2 regions of the Bacillus sp. z50 genome follow, and region 2 is predicted to be linked to the other one. Evidence: riboswitches for the same ligand, from Rfam matches in the RefSeq annotation. Region 2 holds a riboswitch; the other holds the start of a gene.

Region 1 (9,099 bases), on a different contig from region 2:
AAATTAATCGGTGTAGAGGTAATCATGACAGGAATTCGTGCCGAGGTGGCACAAACAAGCATACAGCTTGGAATTGATTTTTCATGTATCCAAACAGAAAGCAGCGTAAATCAGGCATTTACTAAATTAGGTATTATAATTAAAGAACAATAATTTTTCATCATCGATGATGAAAAATTCACCAAATTAATATATTAGAATATTAAACAGCGGTTATCACTTTATTATTATGATAATCGCTGTTTGTTTTCTCAGGTTATGTGGTGCCAACTATTTACCAGACATTTGATTAAAACTAAACTTATTATGGGTATAGTTGTGAATACATTGATTATACATTTGGGGGATGCTCTATGTGGTTTAATAAACCTTTTTATAAATATGCAACCGGCACTATTTTAATACTAATCATTATCTATTTATTAGGGAAGATTGATTACTTTATATGGCCTTTTCAAAAACTGATTATAACCATCTTTTTTCCGATTTTAATAGCTGGGCTTTTATATTATATATTGAGGCCGGTCGTTCATTTTTTGAGTAAGTATATGCCGATTACTATCAGTATACTTCTCATTTATGCAGTAATCGGCGGAATGGGTTATGCTACTGTCCATTTCTTGGGGCCCGTCATTGTTTCTCAGAGCGAAGAACTCATCGATAAAATACCGGACAGAATAGAAACAATCACATCCCAGTCAAAGGAAATTATAAATGAGAATGCCGCCTCAACCTATTTTTCCGTAGACAAGCTCACTCAATACGGGAAAGAATATGCGGATAGTTTTCCTAAAGTATTATCCGATCATGCTGTAACCATATTTTCGACAGTTACGAGCATAGTCACTGTACTTTTAATTGTTCCCTTTATTGTTTTTTATTTTCTTAAGGATGGGCATAAACTCAGACCCTTTTTATTAAAGCATATCCCTGCTAATGTAGAGGACGAGGGCAACAGAATTTTAATGGATGTTGATAAAACCTTATCCACTTATATCGTCGGTCAATTTATCGTTGCAATAGTCGATGGCATCCTTATGTATATTGGATATCTAATTATTGGGCTTGAGAACGCATTAATTTTAGCTATTTTTGCAACGTTACTGACCGTTGTACCTTTCCTTGGACCGTTCCTTGGAACCATCCCTGCGATTATATCAGGTCTATTAATCAGCCCATTTACAGCCTTTAAAGTTCTGATATTATTAGTCATTGTCCAGCAGCTTGAGGGTCATCTCGTTACACCTCAGGTAATGGGAAAACGTCTGGATATCCACCCGCTGACGGTCATATTATTGCTGCTTGTAGCGGGTTCCTTATACGGATTTATAGGAATTCTCATAGCTATACCTACTTATTCAGTAGTAAAGGTTATTGTTAAAAATTTCATTAAATTCTATAAACTGCGAACATCTTAAAGCTCCTAAACTTCACATAAAAAAGGTGATTCAGGATGGCTTAACCACCATCCTGAATCACCTTTTTTTACCTTGAAATAGTTTGAACTTCTTTTTGGCCAATTAAAATCCATTCGTATTGTCGTAATCGCAATTCGTATAGCTTTAATGGGTCACGATACAATTCTGGCTGAGAACGCATCTTCTCAAGTACGCCATTATGTTCAGCAATTTTCTCATTCGTATCTGACATTGCACCATTCATTACTTCTGTCGGATCTGCAAAGAACATTGAAACATCTCGAGTAATCGATTTTTCAAACATATCAAATTGCAGCAGGAATTTATCTGCAATCAATTGAGCAACCTCTGTATAATCCTGTGTTTCAATCAACGTTGTATATTTATTGTACATAACACTTTTATTCGCAATCGATCCGAATAACATGCCTGCACTCTTCAATAATAATTGTTGCGGTGTGTGGCGAAGCAGTATATTAATGGTCTCCATTTGTACACCGCTCGTCATTCGGTTTGCATCCCTGCGCCAGTCATCCAGCACTCTGAAATCACATTCCATTTTCATTCGTTCTTCCTGATAAATGGCATTGAAGCCTTCAGCCATTTCTTTTAAATAAGCCTGACTCTCTTTTAACTCTACTTCCGCTTCGGTAATCCAATCCTTTAAGGAATAAAAATACTTAGGCAAAATCGTATTCTCCAGGTATTCCTGAATCCGTACATTCATTTTCTCATTTAAGTCTATATGAATCTTGCGGAAATCACTGTCCTCTGTAATTAAATCTTTGCTGGCTCGGAGAATTTTAGGTACCGCCGCCTCCACATCAAGGCGAATGGCTTCCTTCCTTTGTTTAAACGTCTTACGCAACAATACTGCTTTTTCTTTCTCCAAATCCTCCATCTGATTCTTCGCACCATTTAGTTTTGCTAAAAGGTCCTCATTCCAATGAATGGATTCAATCAAGCTTTCTTCCCTTTCCAATCGTTGGTCCAGCAAGCTTGATATAGTCTCACGTACAAAGTGAAGCAGCTTAGCAGTACGAGCGCTTTCCTTATATTTGCTTGTTAGATTCATTTTAATAAATTCAGCAAAATCTGAAAGCTGCCTATTGCTTCTATAATGAGCAGAATGAGCAAAAATTGTAGCATTTGGCAGGTAAGGACTGATTCTGGACCAAGCTTCATCCACTATACGAATAGCCTCCTGATCATTGTGAACAAGATCCATTTTATTTAATAAGAAATGAATTGGCAGATCTGGCACTTGTTCATGAAGGGCCATAACAATTTCGCGTTCTTTGTTTGTAAATGGATCATTTACATCTAATACAAGTAAAAGACCATCTGCCATATTCAAATAACGGCGTACTTCCTGGATTTTATTATTTGCAATACTGAATCCGGGAGTATCGATGATTGCTATTTGATTTTCGGCCAAGAATTGACTCGGAAGATGGTATTCAATGATACTTGGCTTGTTATCAACAAAGTTTCTGTTTGAAACCTTATCTTCAAGTTCCTCTAAATTTAGTGGATTAATCGAAGAGTCTGTCACTTCCATTATGCTTTCTTCTTCGGCATTTTTAAACATGATAGCCGATGAAGTTGGTTTATCAAATAACTCTTCTCCTAAAATAGAATGAATTAAGGCAGATTTACCGCTACCGCTAGTTCCGGCAATCATAATATGCTGTACATTTACATCTAATAATTCATCAATAATCCATTTTTGTCTTTCGCTGACAGATAAATTATTTTGATTTGCCCATTGATCAATTTCCTCAAATAATCGAACGCTATCCTCCAAGCCATTCCGGTTATTTTCAGCCTGCATTAATACTCTCTCTGCATGATCAATATCTATTTGACCTATCATACCAGGAAAATTATCGTTCCATGCCAATATAGCAGAAGAAGCTAAAAGAGCATGCTTCCTATCTGTTATGCGAATCCAGTTACGTAATAAACTTGGTAATAAGCCCTTTAATGTTTTTAATAATTTATGTCCATTAATTAATTCGAAGTAACCCTCTTTAAATAAGAAAGATAAATCTGACCATGGTTCGGGATGAACAAGTTCCAGATCCTGCAGTAAATCATTAAATCCCTGAACCCATTGCAAATATGCCGGTTCGCCCTTATAGCTGTTCCAAAGAGATACTGCAAGTTGTTCAAATTGACCGCTATCTATGGAATAGAGCTTATGTAATACTTGGTAAAAATAGCCAGGTTCCATATTTTTCGTTACACCCTGATCAATATAGGACTGCAGAACATCATACCAAAGCAATGACTCCGTACGGATGGATTCATTTACTGCAAGTTCAACTGCACTATTCCAATCACGTTGCTCTTCAAAGAATGAACGTGCTATTTCTGTTACTTGAGAGTCATCTGGATTCAACTTAACTACCTTTTTAATCGTTTTATCAGCCAGTTCAGTTTTATCCAATTTCGTATATAGAGCAAATAATTGCAATCCAACTTCGGTATTCAATATAATCGAGTCTGATTCGATAGATTTATATAGCTCTTCAGCGTTTTTATACATAGCCATTGCAAAGTAAGCATCCGCCATATTCTTTATAGCCCAAGGCGCCAGGTCATTGCTAACCTTTTCCCATTTAAAAATGGATGTCTCATAGTCTTTATAATGGAAATAAAGCTCTCCCTGAGCAAATCTAAGCGTTGATAGCTCAGGCAATTCCTTTTGTTGTTCTGCCAAAAATTCTTCACTTATTATAAGCAACGGATTCGCCGCATTATCGTTTGTTAATAAGGTTTTATATAAGGACTTTTCAATCAAGTTATTTTCATTATTCATCATACGACCCCTCCCTGGTTCTCTCACACAAATTTGTTCAATAGAATAGTTTATAACTTATATAGTGTAATAAAATTTGATTGCAAAACGGTTTCGGTAAAGTTTCATCTTCAATACAATATGATAGCAAAATGGAACATTTGTCATATTTGAAATAAATATATTAATAGATTATATCCTATACCCTCAGAAAATTAACTAAAACAATTCGTGTTTTTTATTTTTCTCCAATTAATTATACCAGTATATCGTTATCTTAATCACGATTCATTTCACCTTACAATAGAATAAGCCCATGATTATGAAAATCACAGGCTTACTTTTTGGTTAGTTATTTCCACCAATTATCGTGAATGGATGCAGGCATTTGACGTTTGTGTTCTGTTTTTAAATATTGTTTTTCAATTTTTAATGCAGCTTCAGCATCGACTTTACGGCCTTCCAAATAGTCGTCAATCGTATCATATTTTAAGCCAAGCTCTGTTTCATCAGCTTGCTGCGGTTTATTATCCAGCAAATCGGCAGTCGGCTCTTTCATATAAAGTCTTTCCTCAGCTCCCAATTCTTTAAGCAATTCTCTGCCCTGGCGCTTAGAGAGACCCGATAAAGGAAGAACATCAGCTCCGCCGTCTCCATATTTTGTATAAAAACCTGTCACTGCCTCAGCAGCATGGTCTGTACCTATTACCAGAAGTCCATTTTGTCCACCAATGGCATATTGCGCAATCATACGAAGCCTTGCTTTCACATTCCCTTTATTAAAATCGGTTAATGCTTCATTAGTTGCTTCTTTGTATTGATCTGTAATGACATCGACAGTAGACTTGACATTAAAAGTAATACTTTCATCTGGTTTAATAAATTGCAGAGCACGCTGAGCATCATCTTCATCTTGCTGTACTCCATATGGAAGTCTGACAGCAATAAATTTAGCCGCAACCCCTTCCTCACGCAGTTCTTCCACAGCCATCTGAGCCAGACGTCCTGCCAATGTAGAATCCTGACCACCACTGATTCCTAGAACAAATCCTTTTGCTCCGCTCTTCTTTAAGTAACTTTTTAGGAACCCAACTCTGTCTTTGATTTCTTCTTTAGGGTTTATTTCCGGTTTAACATGTAATGCTTCAATAATAACTGATTGTAAGCTCATTCCCATTCCTCCTTCAAACACCTATACTATTATTTTCCTTAAATGTTCTCTTTCTAACCTTTTATCATTAAATATATTTTACTCTTATATATAAATTTTTAAATAGCTCATTTAATTAAGAGTGTTATTTTTCATTCTAATACAACACTAATTGGTTCATTATGTAAAAGTTTGTGAAGGAACGAACAATATCACGTTTGTAAAGTTGTTTTTAGTATTAACTTAAAAGGTTCACATATTTTTGTACAAAAAAAGAAACACAGGGATAATGCACCACATTATCAAGCATATGGTATATAAATAAGGTATAGAAAGTTACTGGAACTAAAAACCGCGGATTAGAGCCAGTTAAATCCATATGGGAGTGATTTAAAATGATGAATTGGTTACGAACTAATAAATATGCCTCCGGACTATTATTGATTATAAGACTGTATCTTGGTTATGAATGGATGATTCATGGATTTGAGAAAATTAAAGGCGGAGCATTTGATGCATCCGGATTCCTTGGAAATATTGTTGCTAATCCTGTAACTGGGCCAGACGGAGGGGCACTGTATCCGATTTATGGTTCATTCATTGAAAAATTTGCGATTCCTAACGTAGGGTTAATCAACATCTTAATTCCATGGGGAGAATTTCTAGTTGGGCTTGGGTTACTGCTTGGTGTCTTAACAACTACAGCTGCCTTCTTTGGATTATTAATGAATTTTATGTTTTTATTTGGCGGAACAGTATCTACTAACCCGCTCTACATCATACTGGGAATGGTTATTCTTGTAGCAGGTGCAAATGCCGGCCGATTCGGTGGAGACTATTACGTTCTTCCCTGGATTCGTAAAACTATCTTCAAAAAGGATGACATAAAACCAATCAATACAAAAAAATTAACTCCAAGTCATTAAACTAACGATTAAATAAGAGACGACGCCGAGATTTCTCTCGGCGTCTTTTATTGATTTATGCCAGTCGATCATAACTATACGATGATGTTTTGGCCATGATCCAACTACAATCCTTTGTTGACTAGGCATCTTATTATGCTTATGATTATTTGGTGTCTTCGGAAATACTAAACGTGGTTCGTAACCATCCCACGATAAAAAACTAAGGGAGAGAAAAAAATGAATATTAGAACGCTTGCTGTAAATGGAGTTTTGGCAGCCTTATATATTGCTGTCACTATAATCGTACAGCCAATCGCATTTTCGAACATTCAGTTTCGAGTACCTGAAATGTTCAATCACTTGATTGTATTTAATAAAAAATACATGTATGGGATTGTGATAGGAGTATTTATCTCTAACCTCTTTTTCTCATCAATGGGTGCATATGATTTAATATTTGGTGTTGGCCAATCCATACTAGCATTAACAATCACCATTCTAACCTTCCGATTTGTCCGCAATATTTGGGCAAGGATGGCTATTAATACATTCGTTTTTACTTTTACCATGTTCTTAATTGCTATAGAGTTAAATATTGTTTTGAAACTTCCTTTCTGGTTTGCATGGGCAACAACCGCAGCTGGAGAATTAGCAGTCATGACAATTGGTGCTCCAATTATGTATGCTCTCAATAAACGTATTAATTTCTCAAAATTAATCTGACTTAATAATCCAAGCTTGGTCCTTTATCGGATCAGGCTTTTTATTATGTAAAAATATTCCCTGAACATTTCAAAATCCTGCCACAAAAAAAATGCTTAATATGTAGTAAAGTAGGGTACATTTGAATTATAGAATATAGAAGGAGTGGATTATAGAATGGAAAAAAAATTAAAAGAATTAATAGATGGTTTAAATGAAGATCTAGCAAACGAATATGCTGCATCAATCATGTATTCTAGCTATGCGGCAATGGTTTCTGGTTTATACAGACAAACACTGAAACCTTTCTTTGAAGGTGAAATAGCCGATGAACAGGGACATGCTTTATATCTTGCAGAAAAAATCAGTACATTGGGTGGAACACCAACTGTAACACCAGCAGAAGTTAAACAAACCACTGATGTTAAGGTAATGCTTGAATCTGCCTATCAGGCAGAAAAAGATACAATAGATCGCTACGAAACACGCAAGAAACAAGCTGAGGAATTAGGCTTAACTGAATTAGTTGTCAAACTAGAAGATCTTATCTCCGATGAAACAGGCCATATGGAAGAGATTGGCCGCATTCTTAGTGACTCCAGATTTGATTAATTCTTAACAATCTGCAACATGTTTAACACAGGGATAGAACCGTGATTCTGACAAGCAGAATTACGGTTCTTTTTATAGCTATTACTTCGGTAATGGGATTTCAAATTCTGTCTTTTTACCATTAAATAAATCTTTACCTTCACTGTTTAGGAATGGCCCAAACTCCAATTTTAAATTTCGTGTAATTAAGAACAAATCCTTGTCTATTAAAAAGACATGAAGCTTTTCACTAGATGTTCCGGCAGCAATTTCTCCTTGTTGGCTCGGCTCCAGATTTGTTTCTGGCAGATAGGTTATTTGATTATCGTTCCCTCTTAAAAAAGAACGAATGGATTTAAATATTAATGGTTGTTTGAAATTGTTCACAAGCTTTATTTTCATGGTAAGTATGATACTGTCTCTTTCATTTAAATTTTTGAACTTTGATTTAGTTTCCTCTGATGGGGTTATCTCAGCATACTGTATACCTTCTAACGTAATGATTACGTCCTCAATATTTTTAGTGTCATTCATTTTTAAATTTTCATATAGTATCTTTTTCACACCCATATTGCCAGAAGTAAATCGATCTTGATACACCTCAGAGGATACAGATGGCTCTTCTCCTTTTGATGCCACGCCATTTTTTGTTTCTTTATCTTCGGTACCTTCTTTATTATCCGTACTTACATCTTCTGTAGTTTGATTCTTTTTATTATCCTTATTTATCGTCTCTTCTTTTTCGCTTCCACATGCTGATACTCCTAAAATAAGACATGCCAAAAATATAAACCTCAGTCCCTTTTGCACGATTCAACCTCCAATACTTTTTATTGTAAAATTGTAGTTAATCTATACATTTGCTTATGTCTTAATATTCTAAGCATAAACGCCCTTTTCCTATCTATCCCACATAATTGTTTTAACAGTGCAGTCGAAACAAAATAAAAAAGGATTGTCCGAGACAATCCTTATACTTTCTAGTCAATTATTACTTCGTAAAAATTTTCGTTACCAAAAGACCTGCCACAAAAGTTATACAACATAGCAGTATAGTACCTATTCCTGTTGGCAATCCAGGAACGATTACAAATATAGATCCAATAATCAACCCCATTATGACTGCAAACGTCATATGTGGATATGCCCTCAGTAAAAAGCTAATTGCTTTACTGCTCACAATAAAGCCAACCACTGCTCCAGCCCCTACAAGTATAATAATTGTAAAGTTTAAATCTGATAAAGCAGAAATAACAGTTGAATAAACACCGAGCAACAATAATATAAACGAGCCACTAATACCTGGAAGCAGCATAGCCATACTTGCAAGCCAGCCGGAAAAGAATAATCCAAGCCCAGATAAAAGCGTTACATCAGATATAACAACAGATTCATTCGGCTTCAGGAAACCTAGTGCTGCCATCATGATCGCGACCAAAACGACAACCACAAAATGCTTTCCTGTAAAGTGTTTTTTCACCTCTGCCTGTCTTATAATAAATGGCAGTACACCGATGATTAACCCTA
Region 2 (9,099 bases):
CGCAGTGGATGGAAGAGAATAAAATATTCGGTCTTGATGTATTCGATCTTCGGATGGGCGGCCTGCTGCAGCGGATTCAATCCGCCATTAACCGGCTCAATGACTACCTTAAAGGCAGGATAAACGAGTTGGAAGAATTAGAACAAGAGATTCTCTATTTTGATGGCCGGGAAAAAGATGAAGAAACAAGCGCTATCAGTGCTAACTTATGGCATACAATTGCAACACCTTCTGTTATAGCAGGAATATAGCATATCTTTATCCGATTTAAAGTTATATAGAAATGAATAAACAATATAAGAAATCATAATATGTTCTAAAACCTGTGTAAACAGCAGTCACGCAGAGTATGACTGCTGTTTTTTTCACAAACCGTACAAATAAAGCGTTTAAATCACATTGATTAAATTTATAGAAAAATTTACAATAATTGTATGGATGGTACTTATCTTTAAAATCCAGTCATCATTCTTTATGTGAAATATATCACATAAAATTATCTAATAATATATGAAAGCAAGGGGACGCTTCTGGCATGGTTTTGATCGAATTCGTCCCTTTTAATGAGGTGGCCACAAAATGTTGGTATTAGAACCTATTAAAGTCGGAAATTTGGAACTGAAAAACAGATTTGTTATGGTTCCAATGGGAGCAGAACTCGGAAATTTTGATCAAAGAACAGTAGATTACTATGTTACCAGAGCAAAGGGCGGAGCATCGATGGTGATGACAACCGTTATTGCAACAGAAGCTATCGATGGCCATACCCCTGCATCCACATTGACAGAAGAAAGTTTTGCAGGCTTTAAAGAGCTAGTGGATAGGGCCCATGAATTTGATTGTAAAATCTGCCTTCAAGTGGTGCCCGGAATTGGATTAGGTGGTATAGGAGAGGGCAGGCTAAAGCCCGCTTCAGCATCAGCTTTACCATTGTATCCCGGTGCTAATATAACCTTTGAAGAATTGACGATTGATGAAATTAAGTTTATACAAGGTGAAATCTCGAGAACAGTAAAATTAGTGAAGAGAGCAGGAGCAGACGCCATTGAAATCCATGCTTATGGCGGGTACCTGACAGATAAATTCATGACCAAACGATGGAATATCCGCCAGGATGAATATGGCGGAAGCTTTGAAAACAGGATGAGATTTTTAACAGAAATAATCGATGTCATCAAGGAAGACCTTGGAAGTGACTTCCCTCTCCTTGTTAAATTTACCCCGGATCATTTCTTGCCAGTAGAAGAAGGGTACAGGGGAATTGAAGAAGGAATAGAGATTGCCAAACTATTAGAAAGCAAGGGTGTCCATGCATTACATGTTGACGCTGGCTGTCATGATAATTGGTACATAGCAATGCCGCCTATTTACCAGCAGGATATGGTTCCACAAATGATTTCATCTGCTAAAATTAAGGCTGTCACGTCTTTGCCAGTTCTTTCAAATGGGCGCCTGGGTGACATTGAAAAGGCTGAAGCTGCACTTCGAAATGGTTGGATTGATATCGCGGGAGTTGGAAGAGAGTTTTTGGCAGACCCAAATTTTCCAAAGAAAGTGATGGAAAATAGAACGGACGAAATCAGACATTGCATTTATTGTAATGAAGGCTGTATTGCTACCGTTGCTGCTGGTAAGAGCATAAACTGCGCCGTCAATCCTCTTACGGGCTATGAGGGATTGAAAGAATTGAAAGCAGCAGATGAATCGAAGCGGGTTCTAGTGATAGGTGCTGGTCCTGGCGGCTGTCAAGCTGCCATAACTGCTGCAGAAGCAGGTCATGATGTGGAAATATGGGAGAAAAAAGCCTATCTAGGAGGGAACTTTCATAATGCCTGTATGCCTCCGTTTAAGCGGGATGGAATGAAAATTCTCGATTATTATCGGACAAAACTTGACCGGTTAAATATCTCGATTAGGTATTGTAAAGAGGCAACGGAAGAAGCGATATTATCCTATAAAGCAGATTTGGTGGTTCATGCTACCGGTGGCAATCCTATAATGCCAAGTGCAATCAAGGGACTGAATAAGAGCCATGTTTACACAGCAACAGACGTTCTGCAAAATCAAGCTCTTCTTGGAAAAAAGATATCGGTTATTGGCGGCGGGCTAGTCGGCTGTGAAACCGCAGTTGTGCTTGCAAATAAAGGAATGCAGATCACTATTATCGAAATGGCTGAAAAAATGTTACCTGAACCTTTATTTATACAAAATGCAATGATGTTAAACCAGCTTTTGCAGCACCCAAATATCACGTTTAAAACATCTGCTAAAGTAACAGAAGTACTAGATCAAGCCGTAGAAATTGAGGTAAACGGCAATAAAGAATGGAATGATTGTGATAGCGTTGTGGTAGCAGCAGGATTTTCGCCTAACAATCATCTATATCACTCTTTAAAAAATAAAACGAATATTGTTAACGTTGGTGATAGCGTGAAGGTTAGAAAAGTACTTGATGCAGTACACGAAGCATATGATGCGGTCTTAAATTTGTAGAATTATAATAAAAAGCTGAGACAAATCTACGAATGAACAAAAAAGCCGGCAGAATTTTACGAGGAGTAAAAATCTGCCGGCTTTGATTTTGAATCTAGTGATGTCCCTGCCTCTATTCAGCTTTATTTATATAAGAGCGCAGATCCAGTTGGAATGACTGAAGTCGAATATTTATAATGTTGTCAGAGCACATCATTATAAATAAGCTTATTTAGCATTAGTTTTTTTTGCACGCACTGGTTTAAAAATAGATAGAACATACATCACTAACCCTGCAATACCAATTCCTAAAATGGTGTTGAATGATTGGCCAGTGTAGAAGCCGCTGCCGAAGTAGAAAATTTCACGTAAACCTTCAGAGGCAAAGCGGATAGGAACCCAAGGGCGAATGAAGTTTACAAAGAAATCAGGAAGCATTTCTTGTGGTGTCATTAAAACACCCATACCTAACAGCATTACAACCATGAATAAGGTAATGGCTGGTTTACCGATCCATGCAGTTACTCCGGAGACTAATAAAAAGAAACAGAAGGCTGCAAACGATACGAACGAACCAACCAAGAAGTAGCTAGGCATATTAATACCAGCGATTAAACCAAGCGTTGCAACGGTAAAACCAGAGAATAGGGCAATAATTATGCCGAATAATGCTTGACCTCCCATTAGGTGTAACGCTTGTTTCCGAGTTAATAATTCTTTTTTCAAAATGTTTGAAGAAGCTAAAAATACTATGAAACCACCGATTAACGCACCTACCCAAGCAGGAACTGCCATTAAGGTTGGAGCACTTCCGTTTGCAGTTGAGGCTGTAACGGCATTGAATACTTTTTCTTCAGAAACAATCGGATTCACAAGTACAGCTGCCTTGTTAGCCTCGATTTGTTGACCGTCCATTTGCGCAATAAAATTTGAAGAATATTGGTTGTTTAATTGGGTAATTAAAGCAGTTAAAGCAGTCTTAGCATAGTTCGCACCAGTTATGTTATAACCTTGGTTAATATATACCTGTAAAGTTGCTGGAGAGTTGTTAGTCAGCGCATTTTGCAATGTATCATTATAACCTTCAGGAATGACTAATGCAGCATAATACTGTTTATCATCAAATAAATCTTCAATATCTTCTTCTTTTTCATTTGTAAAAGCTAACATTGGTTCTTCGCCGTCAGTGCCTTTACTCATTTGTTCAACTGCCGATTTCACGGCATCTACATGTACGCCTTCATCATTTACTATAAGTGCAACTGGTAAATTTCTTACTTGTGGGTTACCTTGAGCAAATAAATTTAATGAGAATAACGCAATAATTAAAATTACTGCAATAGGAGCAGCCCAAGCTAATTTTTCTTTAAATAATCTCAATCAATTTCTTCCTTTCTTAATAAACAACATATTGTTCAGTAATATTTATTCATTTTATAATCAAGGTATAAACAGAAGCAATGAACAAAAGTGAACAGCTTGTTCATTTTTAGAAATAGAGGGATTTTTGTGAGTATTTATGAAGAAAAAAACCGTAAAACTAAACAACTAATTCAAATGTCATTTTTGCAAATTTTAGAGAATAAGCCGTTTGAACAAATTACGATCGGGGATATAACAAAAACCGCACAAATTAATCGAGGAACTTTTTATTTACACTATCAAGATAAATTCGATTTGCTTGATCAAATAGAACAACAATTGTTTAGAGATTTAGGAAATCATATTGACGAATTACAATCTCGCTACTCTTCCATACATACATTTGAAAATGGACAAGAGCAAATAGCTGCTTCTCTATTTAGTTCAATTAAAATGCATGCACCAATATTAAAAATTTTCTTAAGCAATCATGGTAGAGCAGGTTTTCATATTAGATTCAGGGATGCCTTTTCAGAAAAAGTACGTTTGAATTTAGAGAAAAATGATAGCATTAATGCAAGGTTAAAGGCCCCTATGGAATATTTTTTATCTTTTATCACATCTGCTTTTTTAGGATTAGTCGAACAATGGGTTCAAAATGGTTTAGACAAAACACCAGAAGAAATGACAGCTCTATATATTGATATTATTTCTTTTATTCAAAAGAAGTAATGCGACTTTTGAATCTGGGAAAATTCATTCTACAATTCTGAATCATGCCTAGATAAAAAACCAAAATTATTGGCTTTTTTGTTTTTTCGACGACGAACAGAAGAGCGAACACTTGTTTTGAGCGAAAATGTGTTCCCAGCTCTGATTATCCCCTATAATGGAAAACAATGGCTGGTTCAGGAGAACCGTCATAAAAGAACAAAACGGAGGATTAGGGTGGCAAACGGGAAAGCGCATAAGAAAATAAACCTAGTATTTTTAGCTATTGGAATTGGGGCCGTATTGATCAGTTCTCAACAATATGTGCATGGGATTTCCGTGATTATAGGATATCTCTTCGGCACTTATTGGATGAACCCTGATTTGGATATAAAAAGCAATCCGTATCGGAGGTGGGGATTCTTACGGTTCATGTGGATTCCCTACCAAAAATTTAAGCATCGCTCCATCTGGACACATGGGTATGTGATTGGAGATATCATCAGATATCTGTATGTGATGGCTTGGATCATGCTGGGAGCAGGAGCGATGAGTATCCTGACAGATGTGCCATATGGAATTTATATCAATCATTTAGAGGAATTCGTTATTCAACATAAGTTGTCTTTCTTATCCTTTATTGTCGGGAATATGCTTTCATCTACCGCACACATTTTGACCGACCATGCTTCAACCACTTTCAAAAAGGTCTTTTAGCCAAAATCCAAATCCCTTTTCTGCTAGGAGAAAAGGGATTTTTAGCATTTCAAGATGGCTTGTCGTTCGTCAAACTTCAATATGTTCTCTCAAATCGAAGCCATTTTAAATACTCTTCGTCTTAAAAATAGGCTGTTTTCGTAAAGATTGTTGCTTTATAAAAAAGGTTGATTTATATCCATTTTATGGTACGGTTAGATTATAGTAGCTTATTGAACAAACGGGGCAGGTTAGCGAAAAAAGGACTTATATTATTTTTAAAGACATATATATAATAATGGTTTTACATACCACCGGGAAAATAAACGACATATATAAAGACATCAAGCTTGACCAAGGCATTATAATTAAGTTCAAGAAAGAATGTCCTCAAAGAGAATATATTTATACAAAATGGCTTGTAAGCTATTTTGTCGAACGATTAGGGGGTAATATGGTGAGTGAAATAGATAAACGCAACAGATTAAAGGAAGAGCCATTCAATTACCAAATAACGAAAAAAGGGACAGTGATCATCTATTACGAAGGCAAGCAAATCAAAATTGTAAAGGATGGGAAGGCTGCGCAACTTATAGAAAAATTAAATGCAGCAGAAGATATAATGGAAGTACAGCTTTTATTAGCTAAAATTACAGGGAACTTTAAACACGGCAACGAAAAAAACGGTAAAAATAAATAAACAAATTCATTCCTCGGAGATTTGGCTATAAAAGACGCTGCTAGAAATTTATAAATAAGGATCTTTTATATATCAATGTTGATTATACAAAGACAGGATGGCAGTGAAAGACGGGCGATTCCTGCCCGAGCAGTGGGACAGGTTAGATCCCAAATTATTAAACAGTGGCGTTCATCCTAGAAAGATTAATGCTTTTTTGTGGTTGAATATCTTGTTGAAGTAAAGGGGCAGGTTCGTATTATATAGTTCAGCCAGAACTTTCTGGTTGAACTTTTTTCATTTGAATTTAATCTATCAGTGGCCAGGGTAGAACGTAAGGGGCAGTGGGACAAATGATCCCGTCCGCTAAACTGTTCACCCCCTACTTGTAGAAATATGTTTGAGGCTGGTTCATCTCTACCTCCACGCTTCTTAGCCTTTCTATCAATTACTTCTCGGCCTTTGAAAGACTCTTTGAAAAAGGTCTCATCGCTTTCGATAATTCCTTTTAAAGTTTGAAATCCCAATGAACGAAGGGCAAAAAGCACCTTATGTCGCCAGTAAAATGCGGTAGACAAATGGATTTTTAGTCTTTTGGCAATCTTCGGCAAGGTGTAACCCTCAACTATTAAATGAAAGAAAGTAGACCACTTTCCAAGATAACGAGTGCCAGATATAGGAGTGTTAGTTAGGTCGTTGAAAAACTTTCCGCAATCACGACAAAGATTAAGAGAGGCAAAATCATGAATTGATTTTGCCTCTTCCATTAATCACACAATACTTTTACTACTGCTTTTTTTACAGTTTGCGGTTGTTGCACACAAACACCTGGCATATGAGCATCTTGGGGCATAAACACAGCAAAACATCCTTCTTTCACGATAAGATGATTACCCTCGCCATTCAAGAACATAACATCATTTTCTTTTTGTTCCTCTACGACTTCTGTATCTTCCTTATTTGTATAAACCATTCTTTCCTCGCCTTTAATGACGTATTGGATATCCGTATATGAGTAATGAGCTTCCAGGCGACAGTCTTCAATGAGCTTTGTTTCATACTCTTGAATCATTACGAAGACCTTGTCATTTTCAATTTCATACTTTCCTACCGGCAAGGCTTGCAAATCATTTTCCATTAAAAAAGCGAAGGCTTTCTTTAATCTAGGATGCACTCCATCATATAATGGAGCATTTGATAACTGATCGATAATCATATATGTTTCCTCCGATACGTAATATAAGTATATAAAATAGTAACATAACCAGTAATAGCGATACAAGAACTTGTATACAAGTCTGGTTCGTATGATATGAAAAACCGAAGGAGAAAGAAATAATTGAGTTTGATTAATAAACCATCAAACCTTTAGATAATAGTCATCTGGCCATTTATTTGTGTAAAATTGCCAAAATACTTTTATCGTCTAACTTGTGTTTATCATTTTTAGCTCAGCTCCATATTTTATGAAACACCCGTGATTCAACTTACATCTGTTAACTTTTTTCCTTTTATAACCATTATCGGGTGTGATATGATAAGATGTAATTAAAATAATATCTGAAGATTTTCAGGAGAGGTTCATAGCGGATACCCTCTATAAAAAACTATGGATACATGTCATTCTCGCCATGTCCATATATTGGACGTGGCTTTTTTGACTTTCTAAGTAGTTATTTTTATAGAAAAAGAGTATGGCCCTCCTTGGAATGATTAGATATCTAATTCAAGGAGGGTTATTTATGTCTGGTCGACAACAAACAGAAGGATTAGAGGATTTAACGTTATTGGGAAATCAAAATGTGAAGTATGCATTTAATTATGCACCTGAAGTATTAGAGTCTGTAGATAATTTACATTCAGACCGTGATTACTTTGTTAAGTTTAATTGCCCTGAGTTTACAAGTCTTTGCCCAATTACGCAGCAACCGGATTTTGCGACCATGTATATTTCGTATATTCCAAATAAAAAAATTGTAGAAAGTAAGTCACTAAAATTATATTTATTTAGTTTCCGCAATCATGGAGACTTCCACGAAGACTGTGTCAATATCATTATGAATGACTTAATTAAACTGCTGGATCCTCGTTATATCGAGGTATGGGGCAAATTTACTCCACGCGGGGGTATATCAATCGACCCTTGGTGTAACTATGGCCGTGCAGGTACGAAATATGAAGAAATCGCAAATCATCGCTTAATGAATCACGATTTATATCCCGAAAAAATTGATAATCGCTAACTGAGTGTTACCACAATTCGTTAAAATCCTTTTATCTTGGGAGGGGGGAAAGATCATGAAGCAAGAAAAAGCATTAGTCGTGTTTAGCGGCGGACAAGATAGTACGACATGCTTGTTCTGGGCAATGAAAAATTTTGGAGAGGTAGAGGTTGTGACATTTAATTATGGGCAACGACATGCATTAGAAATTGAATGTGCAAAACAAATCGCTAATGAATTAAACGTCCATCATCATATTTTAGATATGTCATTACTTAATCAACTTGCTCCGAATGCATTAACACGCGCTGATATTGAGGTGAAGGATGGTGCGGAAGGAGAGTTGCCATCAACGTTTGTACCGGGTCGCAATTTATTATTTTTATCTTTTGCAGGTGTATTAGCGAGACAAATTGGTGCAAAGCATATTATTACAGGTGTTTGTGAAACAGATTTTAGCGGATATCCAGATTGTCGTGATATTTTTATAAAATCATTTAATGTCACAATCAATTTATCAATGGAAGAAGCCTTTGTTATACACACACCTTTAATGTGGTTGAACAAAGCAGAAACATGGTCCTTAGCAGATGAATTAGGTGCATTTGATTTTGTGAAAGAAAAGACCTTAACGTGTTATCACGGTATTAAAGCGGACGGCTGTGGTGAATGTCCCGCTTGTAAGCTGCGTCTGCAAGGAATGCACACATATTTACATACCAAACAGCATATAGGAGGATCAATATGATACGCATTCTATTCTATTTAGTATCAATTGTAACGGCAAATGTACTGACAGCGCGCTTTGCTCCATTAGAATTTTGGATATTCATTATTCCAATGGGATCGTTCTTAATTGGTGCAACCTTTATCTTCCGTGATTTGGTTCAAAATAAACTTGGTCGTAAGAGGACCTATGGTTTTATTTTCTTAGCTTTAGTATTATCAGCAACTGCA

What was found. A riboswitch is a leader RNA that binds a small molecule or an ion and turns the genes downstream of it on or off. The one in region 2 is predicted to bind preQ1.
Region 1: linked by a shared signal. The riboswitch ahead of AC4G3N_RS14490 (QueT transporter family protein) and the one ahead of queF (preQ(1) synthase) in region 2 are both predicted to bind preQ1.

What each region holds. Positions count from the first base shown of each region.
Region 1 is NZ_JBZFQL010000005.1:49,294-58,392, forward strand. It holds gene AC4G3N_RS14465 (STAS domain-containing protein) at 1-153, shown strand, start outside; gene AC4G3N_RS14470 (AI-2E family transporter) at 354-1,418, shown strand; gene AC4G3N_RS14475 (GTP-binding protein) at 1,486-4,245, opposite strand; gene nadE (NAD(+) synthase) at 4,574-5,392, opposite strand; gene AC4G3N_RS14485 (DoxX family membrane protein) at 5,767-6,297, shown strand; PreQ1 riboswitch class I at 6,465-6,509, shown strand; gene AC4G3N_RS14490 (QueT transporter family protein) at 6,517-7,002, shown strand; gene AC4G3N_RS14495 (ferritin-like domain-containing protein) at 7,159-7,593, shown strand; gene AC4G3N_RS14500 (DUF4352 domain-containing protein) at 7,675-8,382, opposite strand; gene AC4G3N_RS14505 (DUF368 domain-containing protein) at 8,564-9,099, opposite strand, start outside.
Region 2 is NZ_JBZFQL010000001.1:342,786-351,884, reverse strand. It holds gene AC4G3N_RS01570 (beta-N-acetylhexosaminidase) at 1-251, shown strand, start outside; gene AC4G3N_RS01565 (NAD(P)/FAD-dependent oxidoreductase) at 580-2,493, shown strand; gene AC4G3N_RS01560 (YhgE/Pip domain-containing protein) at 2,701-3,852, opposite strand; gene AC4G3N_RS01555 (TetR/AcrR family transcriptional regulator) at 3,982-4,566, shown strand; gene AC4G3N_RS01550 (metal-binding protein) at 4,684-5,262, shown strand; gene AC4G3N_RS01545 (hypothetical protein) at 5,699-5,941, shown strand; partial or broken gene AC4G3N_RS01540 (transposase) at 6,331-6,645, opposite strand; gene AC4G3N_RS01535 (NanQ anomerase/TabA/YiaL family protein) at 6,687-7,136, opposite strand; PreQ1 riboswitch class I at 7,491-7,537, shown strand; gene queF (preQ(1) synthase) at 7,663-8,163, shown strand; gene queC (7-cyano-7-deazaguanine synthase QueC) at 8,219-8,890, shown strand; gene AC4G3N_RS01520 (VUT family protein) at 8,890-9,099, shown strand, end outside.